4 regions of the Arthrobacter sp. Soil761 genome follow, and region 3 is predicted to be linked to each of the others. Evidence: predicted binding sites of a transcription regulator. Region 3 holds the regulator's gene; each other region holds the start of a gene.
What was found. The regulator HrcA, encoded in region 3, represses chaperone genes, less so after heat shock. The targets are predictions, from matches to a motif close to TTNGCACTCGNNNNNNNCGAGTGCNAA.
Positions count from the first base shown of each region.

Region 1: ASG79_RS12270 (Hsp20/alpha crystallin family protein) is a predicted target of HrcA. The motif match lies at 1,935-1,961, and genes of this name have one in related genera.
Region 2: ASG79_RS22010 (FmdB family zinc ribbon protein) is a predicted target of HrcA. The motif match lies at 1,808-1,834, and genes of this name have one in related genera.
Region 4: groL (chaperonin GroEL) is a predicted target of HrcA. The motif match lies at 2,088-2,114, and genes of this name have one in related genera.

Region 1 covers NZ_LMSF01000023.1:33,616-36,943, forward strand. Annotated here, with positions in the region: gene ASG79_RS12255 (glycoside hydrolase family 1 protein) at 1-464, opposite strand, end outside; gene ASG79_RS12260 (hypothetical protein) at 562-939, opposite strand; gene ASG79_RS12265 (J domain-containing protein) at 981-1,358, opposite strand; gene ASG79_RS12270 (Hsp20/alpha crystallin family protein) at 1,423-1,848, opposite strand; gene ASG79_RS12275 (MerR family transcriptional regulator) at 1,993-2,310, shown strand; gene ASG79_RS12280 (phosphatase PAP2 family protein) at 2,373-3,170, opposite strand; gene ASG79_RS12285 (S8 family serine peptidase) at 3,267-3,328, opposite strand, start outside.
Region 2 covers NZ_LMSF01000032.1:106,560-109,887, reverse strand. Annotated here, with positions in the region: gene ASG79_RS22020 (DUF4011 domain-containing protein) at 1-602, shown strand, start outside; gene ASG79_RS22015 (Flp pilus assembly protein CpaB) at 630-1,373, opposite strand; gene ASG79_RS22010 (FmdB family zinc ribbon protein) at 1,486-1,752, opposite strand; gene ASG79_RS22005 (5-formyltetrahydrofolate cyclo-ligase) at 1,863-2,483, opposite strand; gene galU (UTP--glucose-1-phosphate uridylyltransferase GalU) at 2,591-3,328, shown strand, end outside.
Region 3 covers NZ_LMSF01000012.1:305,429-308,756, forward strand. Annotated here, with positions in the region: gene dnaJ (molecular chaperone DnaJ) at 1-865, opposite strand, end outside; gene hrcA (heat-inducible transcriptional repressor HrcA) at 953-1,966, opposite strand; gene ASG79_RS09555 (DUF3097 domain-containing protein) at 2,138-2,989, shown strand; gene ASG79_RS09560 (DUF4870 domain-containing protein) at 3,109-3,328, shown strand, end outside.
Region 4 covers NZ_LMSF01000005.1:99,689-103,016, forward strand. Annotated here, with positions in the region: gene ASG79_RS05675 (ABC transporter substrate-binding protein) at 1-124, shown strand, start outside; gene groL (chaperonin GroEL) at 275-1,909, opposite strand; gene ASG79_RS05685 (ABC transporter substrate-binding protein) at 2,200-3,328, opposite strand, start outside.

The DNA.
Region 1 (3,328 bases), on a different contig from region 3:
AGCGCCGCGTACTCCCCCAGCCGGTAGGCGGTGTCCCGGTTCATCCAGCCGCCGGCCTCATCCAGTTCCAGGGGCGTATCCCAATGGTAGATGGTGGCCATGGGCGAGATTCCGTTGGCCAGGAGCTCGTCCAGGAGCCGGTCATAGAACGCCATGCCTGCGCGGTTGGCCGGGCCGGTGCCGCCCGGCTGGATGCGCGGCCAGGAGAAGGAGAACCGGTAGGAGTCAACGCCGAGCTGCTTCAGGAGGGCCACGTCCTGCGGCATCCGGTGGTAGTGGTCCGTGGCCACCACCGGGCTGTGGTCCTCAACGATGGCACCGGGCCGGGCAGCGAACCTGTCCCAGCCCGCCGGTCCCCGTCCATCCTCGTCCAGCGCCCCTTCGATCTGGAATGCTGCGGTTGCGACGCCAAGCGTGAACCCCGGGGGGATGAGCGCTGCGAGGTCCTTGGCGGTGATGTGCATTGGGGTCCAGCCTTTGGTCACGGTAGTTAGGGTACGTCCCAGAATGTCACAGCGGAGGTCGGCTGACGAGCAGCAACTCCGCTCCCGGCGCCGGCAACTACTGGGTGCCGAACAGGAACTCCTTGGCGTGCGCCACTGCCTTGCGGAAGGCATCATTCCGGAGCGTCACCAGGTGGTCCGTGTCGTCGTCGGACGGCTCCAGGTAGCCGGTGTACCCGGGCCGCAGGACCCAGATGTCCCCGCCCGGCGGGAGGTAGAACACGCCGAAGGAACGCTGCTGCCTCTCATCGGCGGTCCATACCGGAACCACCGCCAGCGCGGCACCCGTGGTGGGGTTGATCCACTGTGCCCGCGGCAGAGGCTGTTCGTGCGCCTCCGGGTCCAGGAAGGGCGCGGTTCCCTCGCCCCACCGCTGCTCAAAGCGTTCGAAGAATGCAGGAATGAGGTGTGAATCGTAGCGCCGCCAGTCGCCCATGCAGTTTTCCGCCTCCTTGGATCAATGGCCCAGGGCCTGGATCAGGACCAGGGCCCGCTTTCCCACCGCACCGGGGTGACGCGGATGGGAGGTCCGGACTGCCCGCCACGGCTGCGGACTTTCCGGACCGGAATGATGGTGGGCGCAGCTGCCGCCAGCTTCCTGTCGTAGTCGGCGCGGCGCCCGGGGTCACGCAGCACGTTAAACGCCTGCATGATCCGGAGAAGTTCCTCCCCCTGTGCAGTGTTGCCCTTCTCCGCCGTCGTATCCCCCTTGGTCTCCATGCCTTCGTAAGCCCGCCCGCCGTCCATATCCGGATGGTGGGTGCGCATGAGGGCGCGGTAGGCATGCGAGATTTCCTGGCGGCCGGCGTCCCGGCCTACGCCCAGGATGGCGTAGTAGTCGGGGAGATCAGTCATCCTGCCTCCTGTTTCGCCGGCGCCCCGCCCGGAGGGTCAAGGGCGCCGGCACGAAAGCATGGTCCTAGCTGCCGATCTGGTGTTTCTCGCCCTGCTGGGTCTGGATCTCGATCTTGCGCGGCTTGGCCTGCTCGGCAACCGGAATCCGCAGGGTCAGGACACCCCGGTCATAGCTGGCCTTGATGTGCTCGGTGTCCAGGGTGTCACCCAGGATCAACTGGCGGCTGAACACGCCCCGGGGACGCTCAGAGGCCACGAGCTCCACGTTGGGCTGCGTGGGGTCCTTGCGCTCCGCCCGGACGGTCAGGACGTTCCGCTCAACGTTCAGGTCCAGGGAATCCACGTTCACACCGGGAAGGTCGAACGCCACCACGAATTCCCCGTCTTCCTGCCACGCGTCCATGGGCATGGCTGCCGGGCGGGCGGAGGTTCCAAAGACCTGCTGCGTGAGCCGGTCCAGCTCACGGAACGGGTCCGTACGCATCAACATCATTTCCCACTCCTTTAGCTTCCAGGTGCTGGATCTGCAGCTACCCACCATCTCCTTTAATCTATGGTGGTGGATATAGATTTTTTATAGCACTCGTGCAAAACTGAAGCAAGGTACCAGCGGAAGCGATTTTTGGGAGAAAGAATGGCAGATCCTGAAGCAGGTCGGGCTGGCCGCTCCCCCGGTTCACGGGCCCTGTACGCCATCTCGGTGGCGGCGGAGCTCACGGGAACCGGACAGCAGAACATCAGGCTGTACGAAACCAAGGGACTGTTGACGCCCTCGCGGACGGCGGGCGGCACGCGGCAGTACAGCGACGACGATATCGCCGTACTGCTGCGGATCGGCGAACTCCTGCAGGAGGGGTTGAACCTGGCGGGCGTTGCGAAGGTATTGGAGCTGGAGGCAGCCAACGTGAAGCTGCACCGGGCACTCAAGCGGGCAAAATCGCGGCCGCAATAAGAGGGGGCCAGGAAGCGGCCCAGGAAGCGGGATCCGGTTCCCGGACTGCTCCCGGTAAGTTCCTACTCTCCGGTGGATTCGGCCCTTGACAGCTCTCCGGTGATCGGTTCCCCCGGAATCCTGGCCGTCCGCCACGTGTCAAGCGTGATGACCCCGGAGAGGATGAGCAGCGAGAGCGCGAACGACGCCAACGCATCCGTGGGCCAGTGGTAGCCAAGGTACAACCGGCTGGCGATAGCGAGGATGATGCCGATCCCGGCCCCGATGAAGCCGAACACCGCGGCACGCGGGTTCCGGCGCCGGGAGAAAATCAGGTAGGCGCCCACCAGCAGGAAGTCGCAGGCCCCCAGGACGTGCCCGGACGGGAACGAGAAGGTCTGGTCCGCGCCGAACAGCATCTGGTCCAGGGGGGGCCGGGAGCGCTGGACGATGTGGAGGATGATCTGCGAGATGATCACTCCGGTCAGCATCGCGGAGGCGAGCAGGATGGGGCGCCAGGCGTGCTTGGCTGCGAATCCCCAGACAAGGATCACCACCAGCACGATGATGGGCAGCGCGATGGGGCCGAAAATCACCGCCAGGAAGATCATGATGGCAGTGACGGCCGCTGAACGGGTGGTCAGCAGCCAGTCATGCACGGGAGCGTCGGCAACGGAAAGGCCGTCGGCCTGCACCACGCTGACCAGGGTGGCAATGAAGAGTGCCAGCCCCACGACGGCCAGGATGATCGACGCGCGGTACAGGCCCCGCCGGTCGGCAGGGTCCACGTAGCGTTCCTCCACCACGAACTTCTCGTGGAAGGCGTGCCACCTTCCCGCTTTCCGTTCAGAGACTGCGGAACCTGCTGATTTCTGTGCCAATGTGCTGCCCGTCCCTACGCCGCGGAAGATGCGTGCCGTGATGAATGCCTAGGGTGAAGATTATCCCGGCCACGGCCCATTCACTCCATCAGGCGGCTAGAAAGAGCCGGTGGTGAACTGCCAGCTCCGGCTGGCGAGGGGGTTGCCGGCCAGGTCCC
Region 2 (3,328 bases), on a different contig from region 3:
TCGAGGTCTTCACGGACCCCTCGTCCTGCGCGGACCGCATCGCCGGTTACCTGGGACTTGAGAAGATGGTGCTTCCGGGCCGGACCACGTCCAGCACAGGATTCCTGGACGATGACTTCAACCACGCACTTCACGGAATTGATGGGGCGCCTGCTGCCGGTGTTTCCTACCTGCCTTCCGAGGCTGTCAGCCAAGGCCGGCGCGCCCAGGGGACAAGGGAAGCGGGTGCCACGACGAGAGAAGACCGGCCTGGGAAAGACAGGCCCGAGGAAGACATGCGCCAGAACGAGAACAACACCCGGAACACGAACGACCTGAACAGGAACGACGACCTGGATAAGAACGGCGGCTCGAACAGGAACGACGACCTGGATAAGAACGGCGGCTTGAACAGGAGCGGGGCCGCAGCCGGAACTGACCGCGGTGCCGCTCCCGCGGATTCCGCAGCGCCGGTGCCTTCTCCGGGGGCGCGGCCGGCAGCGGGGGGCACCGACGAGATCCTCCCGAGCAAGGCGGCGGAAGACGACGCCCGCAGCTGGGGTGACCGGGAGGACGATCACGATACCTGGTTGAAGGAACAGAAACCGCCGCACTGGGGCTGACCCACATCATCCGGGCCACGCTTGAGGTCAGGGCGGCCCGACCAGGACGAAGAACAGCCTGCCCTGGGTGGAGGCGCCGGCCAGGCGCAGTGATTGTTCGGCGGTGGCTGCCACCACGATCAGTCCATCGGTCTCGGTGGTGCCGAGCCATTGACCCCCTTGGCCGCCGTTGTTCGAGGTCCACAGCACCGGGACGGCAGACGCCAGGACCTCAGAGGGACCCTTCTGGTCGAACCCGTTGGCTGATGTCAGCACAATGTTGACCAGCTGGCCGGGGGAGACCAGCTGGATGGATGAGGCATCCGCCATCCGCAGGGGAACCGCGGCCGAACCGGGGGGCGTCCCTGCCAGGAGCCCGGGGCCCAGCAGCTGGGCGTCGGTGAGGAGCTGGCCCTTCCGCAGCGGCGCTGCGAGCTGCTTGCCTGCGGTTGCGGATCCATCCCGGAGGAAGCCGTCGGTCACCATCCCGGGCGGCACCTGGACCTGGGCCAGGTCTGCTGCCGTTACCGTTGTTCCCGCGGGCAGGTCCCGGGCAGCGGACAGCGCCGTGACGGTGGTGAGCGGGGCGGGAGTGAGTTGCTGGACAGCGATTGCTGCAGCTGCGCACAAGAGCAGGGCCGCTACGAGGCCTCGGTTGCGGCTGAGCCAGCCGGCAAACCGCGAGTGCAGGGGACGCCGTCCGGGGCGGCGGGGGATGTTACGGGCACCTGCAGCATGGACATGGCCGGGGAACCGGAGACCGTCGCGGCGACGTCGGAAGAGTACTGGCATGCGCCCACGCTAGGTGACGCCAAAGCGGCACGGGAGCCCGGACGGCGGCTATGTGGACAAAGGCGGCCGGACGCAGGAAGCGTCCGGCCGCCGTCGTAAAGTCCCGGGCTGCTTAGCTGGCGGCAGCTGCTGCCGGCGCCGGCGCGGCGGGGGTGGCAGCGGGCGTCGCTGCGGGTGCGGGGGAGACGGAGCTGCCCTTGGAATCGCGGGAATCCGTGCGGTAGAAACCCGAGCCCTTGAAGACGACACCGACGCTGTTGAACTTCTTGCGCAACGTGCCCTCGCATTCCGGGCAGGACGTCAGGCTGCTGTCCGAGAACGACTGGACAATGTCGAAGGCGTGGCCGCAATCCTTGCAGGCGTAAGCATATGTTGGCACTGGTGCTCCTCCTCTTGGGCAAACGAGAGGTCCCGTGCTGCCACCGGGTAAACCGTTAGCAGTCGCAGGGCCTGAGTGCTAATTCTATCACTGTGCCCGAATGGACGGGCTCAGGCGTTGCCCGCCAATGGCCGGTATCCGGACGGGGCCAGGACGGCCGGGACCGGTCGGTCGAACTTCTCGGCCGGTATCCGGCCGGCGGGCAGCAATTCGTCATCGTAGATAACAGCGGCCAGGGGAATTTCCTTCCCTGCCGTAGCCAGGTGCCCCAGGAATTTGTCGTAGTAGCCTCCGCCCTGCCCGATCCTGTTGCCGGCGAGGTCCACTGCGGTGGCCGGAATAAAGAGCACCGCTGCGGCACCGGCCGTTTCCGGCCCGTGACGGTGCCCCGTGGGCTCCAGGATTGGTGCATATTTGCTGCGCTCGAAGCTGGTCTCCGGCGTCCAGAACACCCAGCTCAATTCGCGGCCTTCCTCGCACACCGGAAGCAGTACCTGATGGCCGCTGCGATGCAGGGCGTTGATCAGGGGCAGGGTGGGCGGTTCGTGTCCCACGCCAAGGTACACGCAGGCTATCGAGGCGTGCTTCCCTGTGACCGCCCCCGCCCATGCTTCCCCATGGACGGCCAGGGCCGCGCCGGCAGCTTCGAGCTGCGCCGGCGTCAGCGCTGCCCGCCGCCGGCGGTGGGCGGCCCTGATGCCGTCCTTGACTGCGTTGGTCTCCTGCAGCATGGTGTCCTTCCTGCAATGCCCCGTATTGGGAGGTTCTTCCCGCACCGGCACGGGCTTGCCGCTCCGGTGGTTACTCAAATGCTTGACGCTGACGTTAGATTAGACCGGTGAACACCAGTAACCCCAGAGTCCGCAAAGCCGTCATTCCCGCCGCGGGCCTGGGCACCAGGTTCCTGCCAGCCACCAAGGCGATGCCCAAGGAAATGCTCCCCGTCGTGGACAAGCCTGCCATCCAGTATGTGGTGGAGGAAGCCGTCCACGTGGGCCTCCACGACATCCTGATGATTACGGGCCGCAACAAGCGGGCCCTGGAAGACCACTTCGACCGCGTGCCGTCCCTTGAGTCAACGCTCGAGGACAAAGGGGACACGGAGAAGCTGGCGTCCATCCAGGCGGCCAGCCAGTTGGGTGACATCCACTACGTCCGGCAGGGCGACCCCCACGGCCTGGGCCATGCGGTGCTCCGCGCAAAACAGCACGTGGGTGACGAAGCCTTCGCTGTCCTGCTGGGAGATGACCTGATTGACGCCCGCGACGAACTGCTCAGCACGATGATTGACGTCCAGGCCAAAACCGGCGGGTCCGTCGTCGCCCTGATTGAAGTGGAGCCGTCGGAGATCAGCGCCTACGGCTGTGCGGACATCCAGGACATCGACGGCGAAGACTACGTCCGCGTCAACCGGCTGGTGGAAAAGCCGTCACCCGAGGAAGCGCCCTCCAACCTGGCCCTGATCGGGCGTTATGTCCTGCACCCCGCCGTCTTCGGCGTCCTTGAACACACCGAACCGGGCCGGGGCGGGGAAATCCAGTTGACGGATGCCCTCCAGGAACTTGCCTCCGGTGAT
Region 3 (3,328 bases):
TGCCGTCGAAGGTTTCCAGGCTGACATCCGTGCCCAGGGCGGCTGCCGTCATGGGGATGTGCAGGGTGGCGTGCAGGTCGTCGCCCTCCCGCACGTAGGTGGCGTCATTGTTGACGCGGATCTCCACGTACAGGTCGCCGGCCGGACCGCCCGCGGGGCCGGCCTCGCCCTGGCCGGAGAGCTGGATCCGGGTTCCGGTGGCCACACCGGCAGGGACCTTGATGGTCAGCGACCGGCGGCTGCGGATACGGCCCTGGCCGCTGCACTCGTTGCAGGGATCCTTGATGACGGTGCCGAAACCTTCGCAGGTGCCGCAGGGGGCGGCCGTCATGACCTGGCCGAGGATGGAGCGGACGGCCCGCTGGACCTGTCCGCTGCCGCCGCAGATGTCGCAGCGTTCCGGATGGGTGCCGGGGCGGCAACAGGATCCGTCACAGGTGGGGCAGACCACGGCGGTGTCCACTTCGAGTTTCTTGTTCACGCCGAATACGGCGTCGCGGAGGTCGATCCGTACGCTGATCAGGGCATCCTGGCCGCGGCGGACACGGGAAGCGGGACCGGACGTGCCGCCGGCGCCGAAGAAGGTGTCGAAAATGTCCTGGAACGCGAAGCCCTGGCCCGCGTAGCCTGCGCCGCCGAAACCGTTGTCGGTGCCGTTCTCATTGCCGGTGGTGTCGTAGATCCGGCGCTTCTGGGGGTCCGAAAGCACCTCGTAGGCGTGAGTTACTGCCTTGAACCGTTCCGATGCGTCCGCACCGGGGTTTACGTCCGGGTGTAGGGTGCGGGCCAGCTTGCGGTAGGCCTTTTTGATTTCTTCACCCGTCGCTTCGGGTGAGACTCCAAGGACGTCATAGTGGCTGCTCAAAGTTCGTATCTCTTCCTTGTTGTACTGCGTTCAGTTGGGCGGCCCAGCTCTTGCTTTCCGGCCGAAGCGCGCTCCGGCGGCCAAGAGTCAGGGCCCCAAAATCCTGGAAAGGTAGCGCGCCACTGCCCTGACGGCGGCCATGGTGGTGGGGTAATCCATCCGGGTGGGCCCGAGGATGCCTACTTTCGCCGAGCTGTCCGGACGGTAGGCAGTGGCCACCACGGAGGCCTCGGCAAGGCCGTCGTACGGGTTCTCCCGTCCGATGCTGACAGCGACGCCGCGGTGGTCCTGGGCCATTTCGCTCAACAGCCGCAGCATCACCACCTGTTCCTCCAGCGCCTCGAGCACCGGGCCGATGCTGAGGGGGAAGTCGACGTTGGACCTGGCCAGGTTGGCGGTGCCGGCCATGACCATCCGGTCCTCCCGGCTGTTTTGCGCCAGGCCCTCCAGCCCGAGCGCCAATGCGTGTGCCGCCTGCCGCTGCGGGTGCGGGGTGGCGGCGACGACGGCGGGCAGCGCCTGGGCCAGTTGGCGCAGCGGTGTTCCGCCCAGTGCACCGAGGAACCGGGTGCGCAGTTCAGCCAGTGCGTCGTCGCCAAGGTCCTGCCCGACGTCGATCACCCGCTGCTCCACCTTGCCGCTGTTGGCGATCAGGACGACGAGGACCTTGCGCGGGGCGAGCAGGACGAATTCGATGTGCCGGACCAGTGCCCTGCTCAGGTGCGGATACTGCACCACGGCAACCTGGTTGGTCAGCTGCGACAGCAGCCGGACGGTCCTCTCCAGCACGTCGTCGAGGTCGTCCGCGCCTTCGAGCAGGGACTGGATGGCGCGGCGTTCGGCGGCCGAGAGCGGCTTGACAGCCGAGATTTGGTCCACAAAGAGCCGGTAGCCCTTGTCCGTGGGAATCCGGCCGGCACTGGTGTGCGGGGCGGTGATCAGCCCCTCGTCCTCCAGTGCGGCCATGTCATTGCGGATGGTGGCGCTGGAAACACCAAGATGATGCCGCTCCACCAGGGCCTTGGACCCAACCGGCTCGCGGGAGTGGACGTAGTCCTCCACGATGGCCCGCAGTACTTCCAGCTTGCGTGGCTCGCTCACTCTCCACCTCCATCCATGGTTCGGGGCGCATGCCCCTCCCGATGCAACCCAGGGTTAGCACTCGACATGCCTAAGTGCTAACAGTCTATTATGCCTCGGCCCGTTGTTAGCATTGGTACCGCTCCGGGCGAAATTGCGGAGTTGAACACTAGCGCTAGGCGGATCAAATCCATGGATTACCGGAACTGGGGCCCACGCGGCATATCCGCTCCCGCACGGACGGAACTGCCTGAGGTCCCCGTGGAGCGCGGCATGGTGCTCGAGGAAGTGCAGTCGGGCTGGGTGGGTGCCGTGACCCGGGTGGAGAAATCCGGCGGCATGCATGTGGTGGCGCTGGAGGACCGCAGGGGAAAATCGCGTTCCTTCCGCCTTGGGTTCGGCTTCCTCCTGGAGGGCCGGCCGATCCGGCTGATGCCACCCGCCCCCCGGCCGGCCGCTGCCGGTCCCGCGGCGGGCAGGACGGCCTCGGGGTCCGTTCGGGTCGCCGGACAACGCGCCCAGGTGGCCAAGGCCAGCCGGATCTGGGTGGAAGGCAAGCACGACGCCGAACTGGTGGAAAAGGTCTGGGGAGACGACCTCCGGGTGGAGGGCATCGTCGTCGAGCCCCTGCACGGCATTGACGACCTTGCCGCAGCCGTCGCGGACTTCAGGCCGGGGCCTGGCCGCCGTCTTGGCGTCCTGGTGGACCACCTGGTTCCTGACTCCAAGGAGTCCCGCATCGCGGATGCCGTCATGGCCTCCCCGGGCGCCGCAGGCAACGTCCTGATCGTCGGTCACCCCTACGTGGACGTCTGGCAGGCGATCCGGCCCGCTGTCCTTGGCATCGACAAATGGCCGGCCGTGCCCCGCGGGCAGGACTGGAAGACGGGGATCCTGAAAGCCTTCGGCTGGCCCCACGCCACCAAGGAAGATGTCGGCCTGGGATGGCAGAAGCTGCTGGGCGCCGTGCGCACGTACGCGGACCTCGAAGCGTCGCTGCTGGGCAGGGTCGAGGAAGTCATCGATTTCCTGACCGTGCCGTGAAGGGCGGACGGCGTCCCGGGAACCAGTATTCTTGGTAGTGCGGTTCCTTGTTTCCTGAGGCACTGCGCACCGCGCCGGAATTGTAGTCAGCACCACTTGCACCTTCGAAGGAACAGACTGTGGCAGAAAACGCACGTGATCACAGGGACGGCCAGGGCCGTTCCGAGTACCATGGCGTCCCCGCCAACGCCCTGCCGCTTACGGCCAGCGAAGACCGCCAGTGGGCGACGCTGGCGCACTTCGGCGGGATCCTGGGGTGCGTCCCCTCGCTGCTGATCTACTTGATCTTCCGTGACCGCGGGCCATTTACCGCCCAGGAATCCAAGGAAGCGCTGAACT
Region 4 (3,328 bases), on a different contig from region 3:
GAGCGTCCAGAACGTCATCAGGAGGTACACGGATGAAGTGCTGTACGACCGGATGACCCCGCAGGCCGCGGCGGAAGCCTTCAAGAAGGAAGTCCAGGGGATGCTGGATTCGGCCCGGAAGTAACTCCCCTCCCACAGCTCCTTGTCCGGGCGGCCAAGCCGGCACAGGCCGCATCCGTGGCCGGGAACAAAACCTCCGGCACAAAAGTGCGGCCCCCTCGCAAACGAGGGGGCCGCACTTTGCGGTTGGCGGGAGAGGTCCCGGCAGGAGGGCTTAGAAGCCGCCCATGCCTCCCATGCCGCCCATGTCGTCTCCGCCTGCGGGGGCGGCGTTCTTCTCCGGCTTGTCAGCCACCACTGCTTCGGTGGTGAGGAACAGGCCAGCGATGGAAGCCGCGTTCTGCAGGGCAGAGCGGGTTACCTTGACGGGGTCGTTGACGCCGGCAGCCAGCAGGTCGACGTATTCGCCGGTGGCTGCGTTCAGGCCGTGGCCTGCGGGCAGGCCGCGGACCTTGTCCACCACGACGCCCGGCTCGAGGCCGGCGTTGAAGGCGATCTGCTTCAGCGGGGCGTCGATGGCAACGCGGACGATGTTGGCGCCGGTTGCTTCGTCGCCGGAGAGCTGCAGGTTGGCGAATGCCTTGGCACCGGCCTGGATGAGGGCCACGCCGCCACCGGCCACGATGCCTTCTTCAACTGCAGCCTTGGCGTTGCGGACTGCGTCCTCGATGCGGTGCTTGCGCTCCTTGAGCTCAACCTCGGTGGCGGCACCGGCCTTGATGACTGCAACGCCGCCGGCCAGCTTGGCCAGCCGCTCCTGCAGCTTCTCGCGGTCGTAGTCGGAGTCCGAATTCTCAATCTCGGCGCGGATCTGGGAAACGCGGCCGGCGATCTGGTCGGCGTCGCCGGCACCTTCAACGATGGTGGTCTCGTCCTTGGTGACAACAACCTTGCGGGCCTGGCCCAGGAGTTCCAGGCCGGCGTTCTCCAGCTTGAGTCCAACCTCTTCGGAGATGACCTGGCCGCCGGTGAGGACGGCGATGTCGGCCAGCTGGGCCTTGCGGCGGTCGCCGAAGCCCGGAGCCTTGACGGCGACAGACTTGAAGGTGCCACGGATCTTGTTGACGATCAGGGTGGCCAGGGCCTCGCCCTCGATGTCCTCGGCAATGATCAGCAGCGGCTTGTTGGACTGCATGACCTTTTCCAGGACAGCAACCAGTTCCTTGACGTTGGAGATCTTGGAGTTGACGATCAGGATGTACGGATCCTCAAGGACCGTTTCCTGGCGCTCGGCGTCCGTGACGAAGTAGGCGGAGATGTAGCCCTTGTCGAAGCGCATGCCTTCGGTGAGCTCGAGCTCCAGGCCGAAGGTGTTGGACTCCTCGACCGTGATAACGCCTTCCTTGCCCACCTTGTCCAGGGCTTCGGCGATGAGGGCACCGATTTCGTCGTCACCGGCGGAGATGGAGGCGGTGGCCGCGATCTCTTCCTTGGTTTCGATTTCCTTGGCGGAAGCCAGGAGTTCGCGGGTGACAGCCTCGACGGCCTTCTCGATGCCGCGCTTGAGGGACAGCGGGTCGGCGCCGGCGGCAACGTTGCGCAGGCCTTCCTTGACCAGGGCCTGTGCCAGGACGGTGGCCGTGGTGGTGCCGTCGCCGGCAACATCGTCGGTCTTCTTGGCAACTTCCTTGACCAGCTCAGCGCCGATCTTCTCGTAAGGATCGTCCAGCTCGATCTCCTTGGCGATGGAAACACCATCGTTGGTGATCGTGGGGGCGCCCCACTTCTTTTCGAGGACGACGTTGCGTCCACGCGGGCCGAGGGTGACCTTAACGGCGTCGGCGAGGGTGTTCAGGCCACGCTCAAGGCCGCGGCGTGCCTCTTCATCAAATGCAATGATCTTGGCCATAACGGCAGTAGTCCTTTCGGGACAGTCGTTAAGAATGAACCTTCGCTGCAGTGCCCGCGACGGACGATCCTTTGACGGCGGCCTCTGTATGCCTCCGGGAGGGGATCTCACTGAAGTGAGGTGTTTCTTTCGCTCCTCGTCCGGTGCCCCGCGCCGCCGGCCGGAACCAGGCTTTGCTTTAGCAGTCGGTACGTCAGAGTGCTAACTCAATAATTAGCACTCCCCAGGTGAGAGTGCAAGCGAAAAGACGCCGGACGGGCGGGTAGGGGCAGCGGCTTCGCCCAGGGCGATCAGCTTGAATGTCCGGCCGTCTCCCGGCCGGTGGGGGTGGGGTTGTTCTCGGGGCCGTAGGTGAATACGGAGAAAACGGCGGTGGTGATATCTCCGTTGGCGTCGAAGGCAACCGGTCCTGACTCGCCGTCGTAATTGATGTCCGGATTGGCAGCAAGGCCGCCCAGGCACTCCTTGTACGTCAGGCACGGGGCGGGCGGGGCCGTTGCCCCCGGGGCAGGCGTCCCTGCGGAGGGCATCCCCTGGGATGTGGTCCTGCCTGATGCGGCGCCACCCGAAACCGGAACCAGGTTGGCGGCGATGGAGCGTCCGGCATCGTCCTGGGCCCTTGCCGCCGCCAGGGCCGCCAGGGTCACGGCATCGTAGGTTTCAGCAGCATACGAGACGTCCTTCAGGGAAGGATCAACGGCCAGGAGCTTTCCCTGGAAGGCGGCGGTGGGCAGTTGGCCCGGGACGACGGCGCGGGCGCCGTCCAGGGCCCGGGAGGCGAGCCCTGATCCGTAGCGGGCAAAGGCGCCATCGCTGAGGAGAACTTTTGAACCCCTGAGGCCGGAGTTGTTCAGCTCGGCCAACGCGCCCTGCGCCCCTTCCCGGGCAACCAGGACCACGGCGTCAGGGCTGGCCTTGGCTGCGGAGCGTGCGGCTTCGGCGGCGGCGCCGGGCTTGAAGGCGGCTCCGGGCAGGACCGTCAGGCCGGACTGTTGCGCGGCTTTCGTGACGGCAGCCGACAGGTCCTTGCCGTAGGCACCTTCCTGGTACACCACGGTGATGCTGGCGGCCCCGGCGTCCTTGGCGAGTTTGGCCAGCACAGGACCTTGCGCGACGTCGGCCGCGGCCGTGCGGAAGTAGTAGCCTCCGCTGGCGATCCCGGAGAGGGCGGCAGCGGTGTTGGCCGGCGAGATGAGGGGTATGCGTGCGTGGGACAGGATGTCCACGGCGGCGGCCGCGTGGCTGGAATCGGTGGGTCCAATGACCACGTCCGCCTTGGCGGCCACCAGGTCCTTGGCCTGGCCTGCGGCTTCCTGGTCCGGATGCGCCGGCAGCAGCTCCACCGGCCGGCCTTTGTGTCCGCCGGCGGCGTTGATTTCCTGGACGGCCAGCTTGGCGGCCGCCAGCTGGGGCGCATTA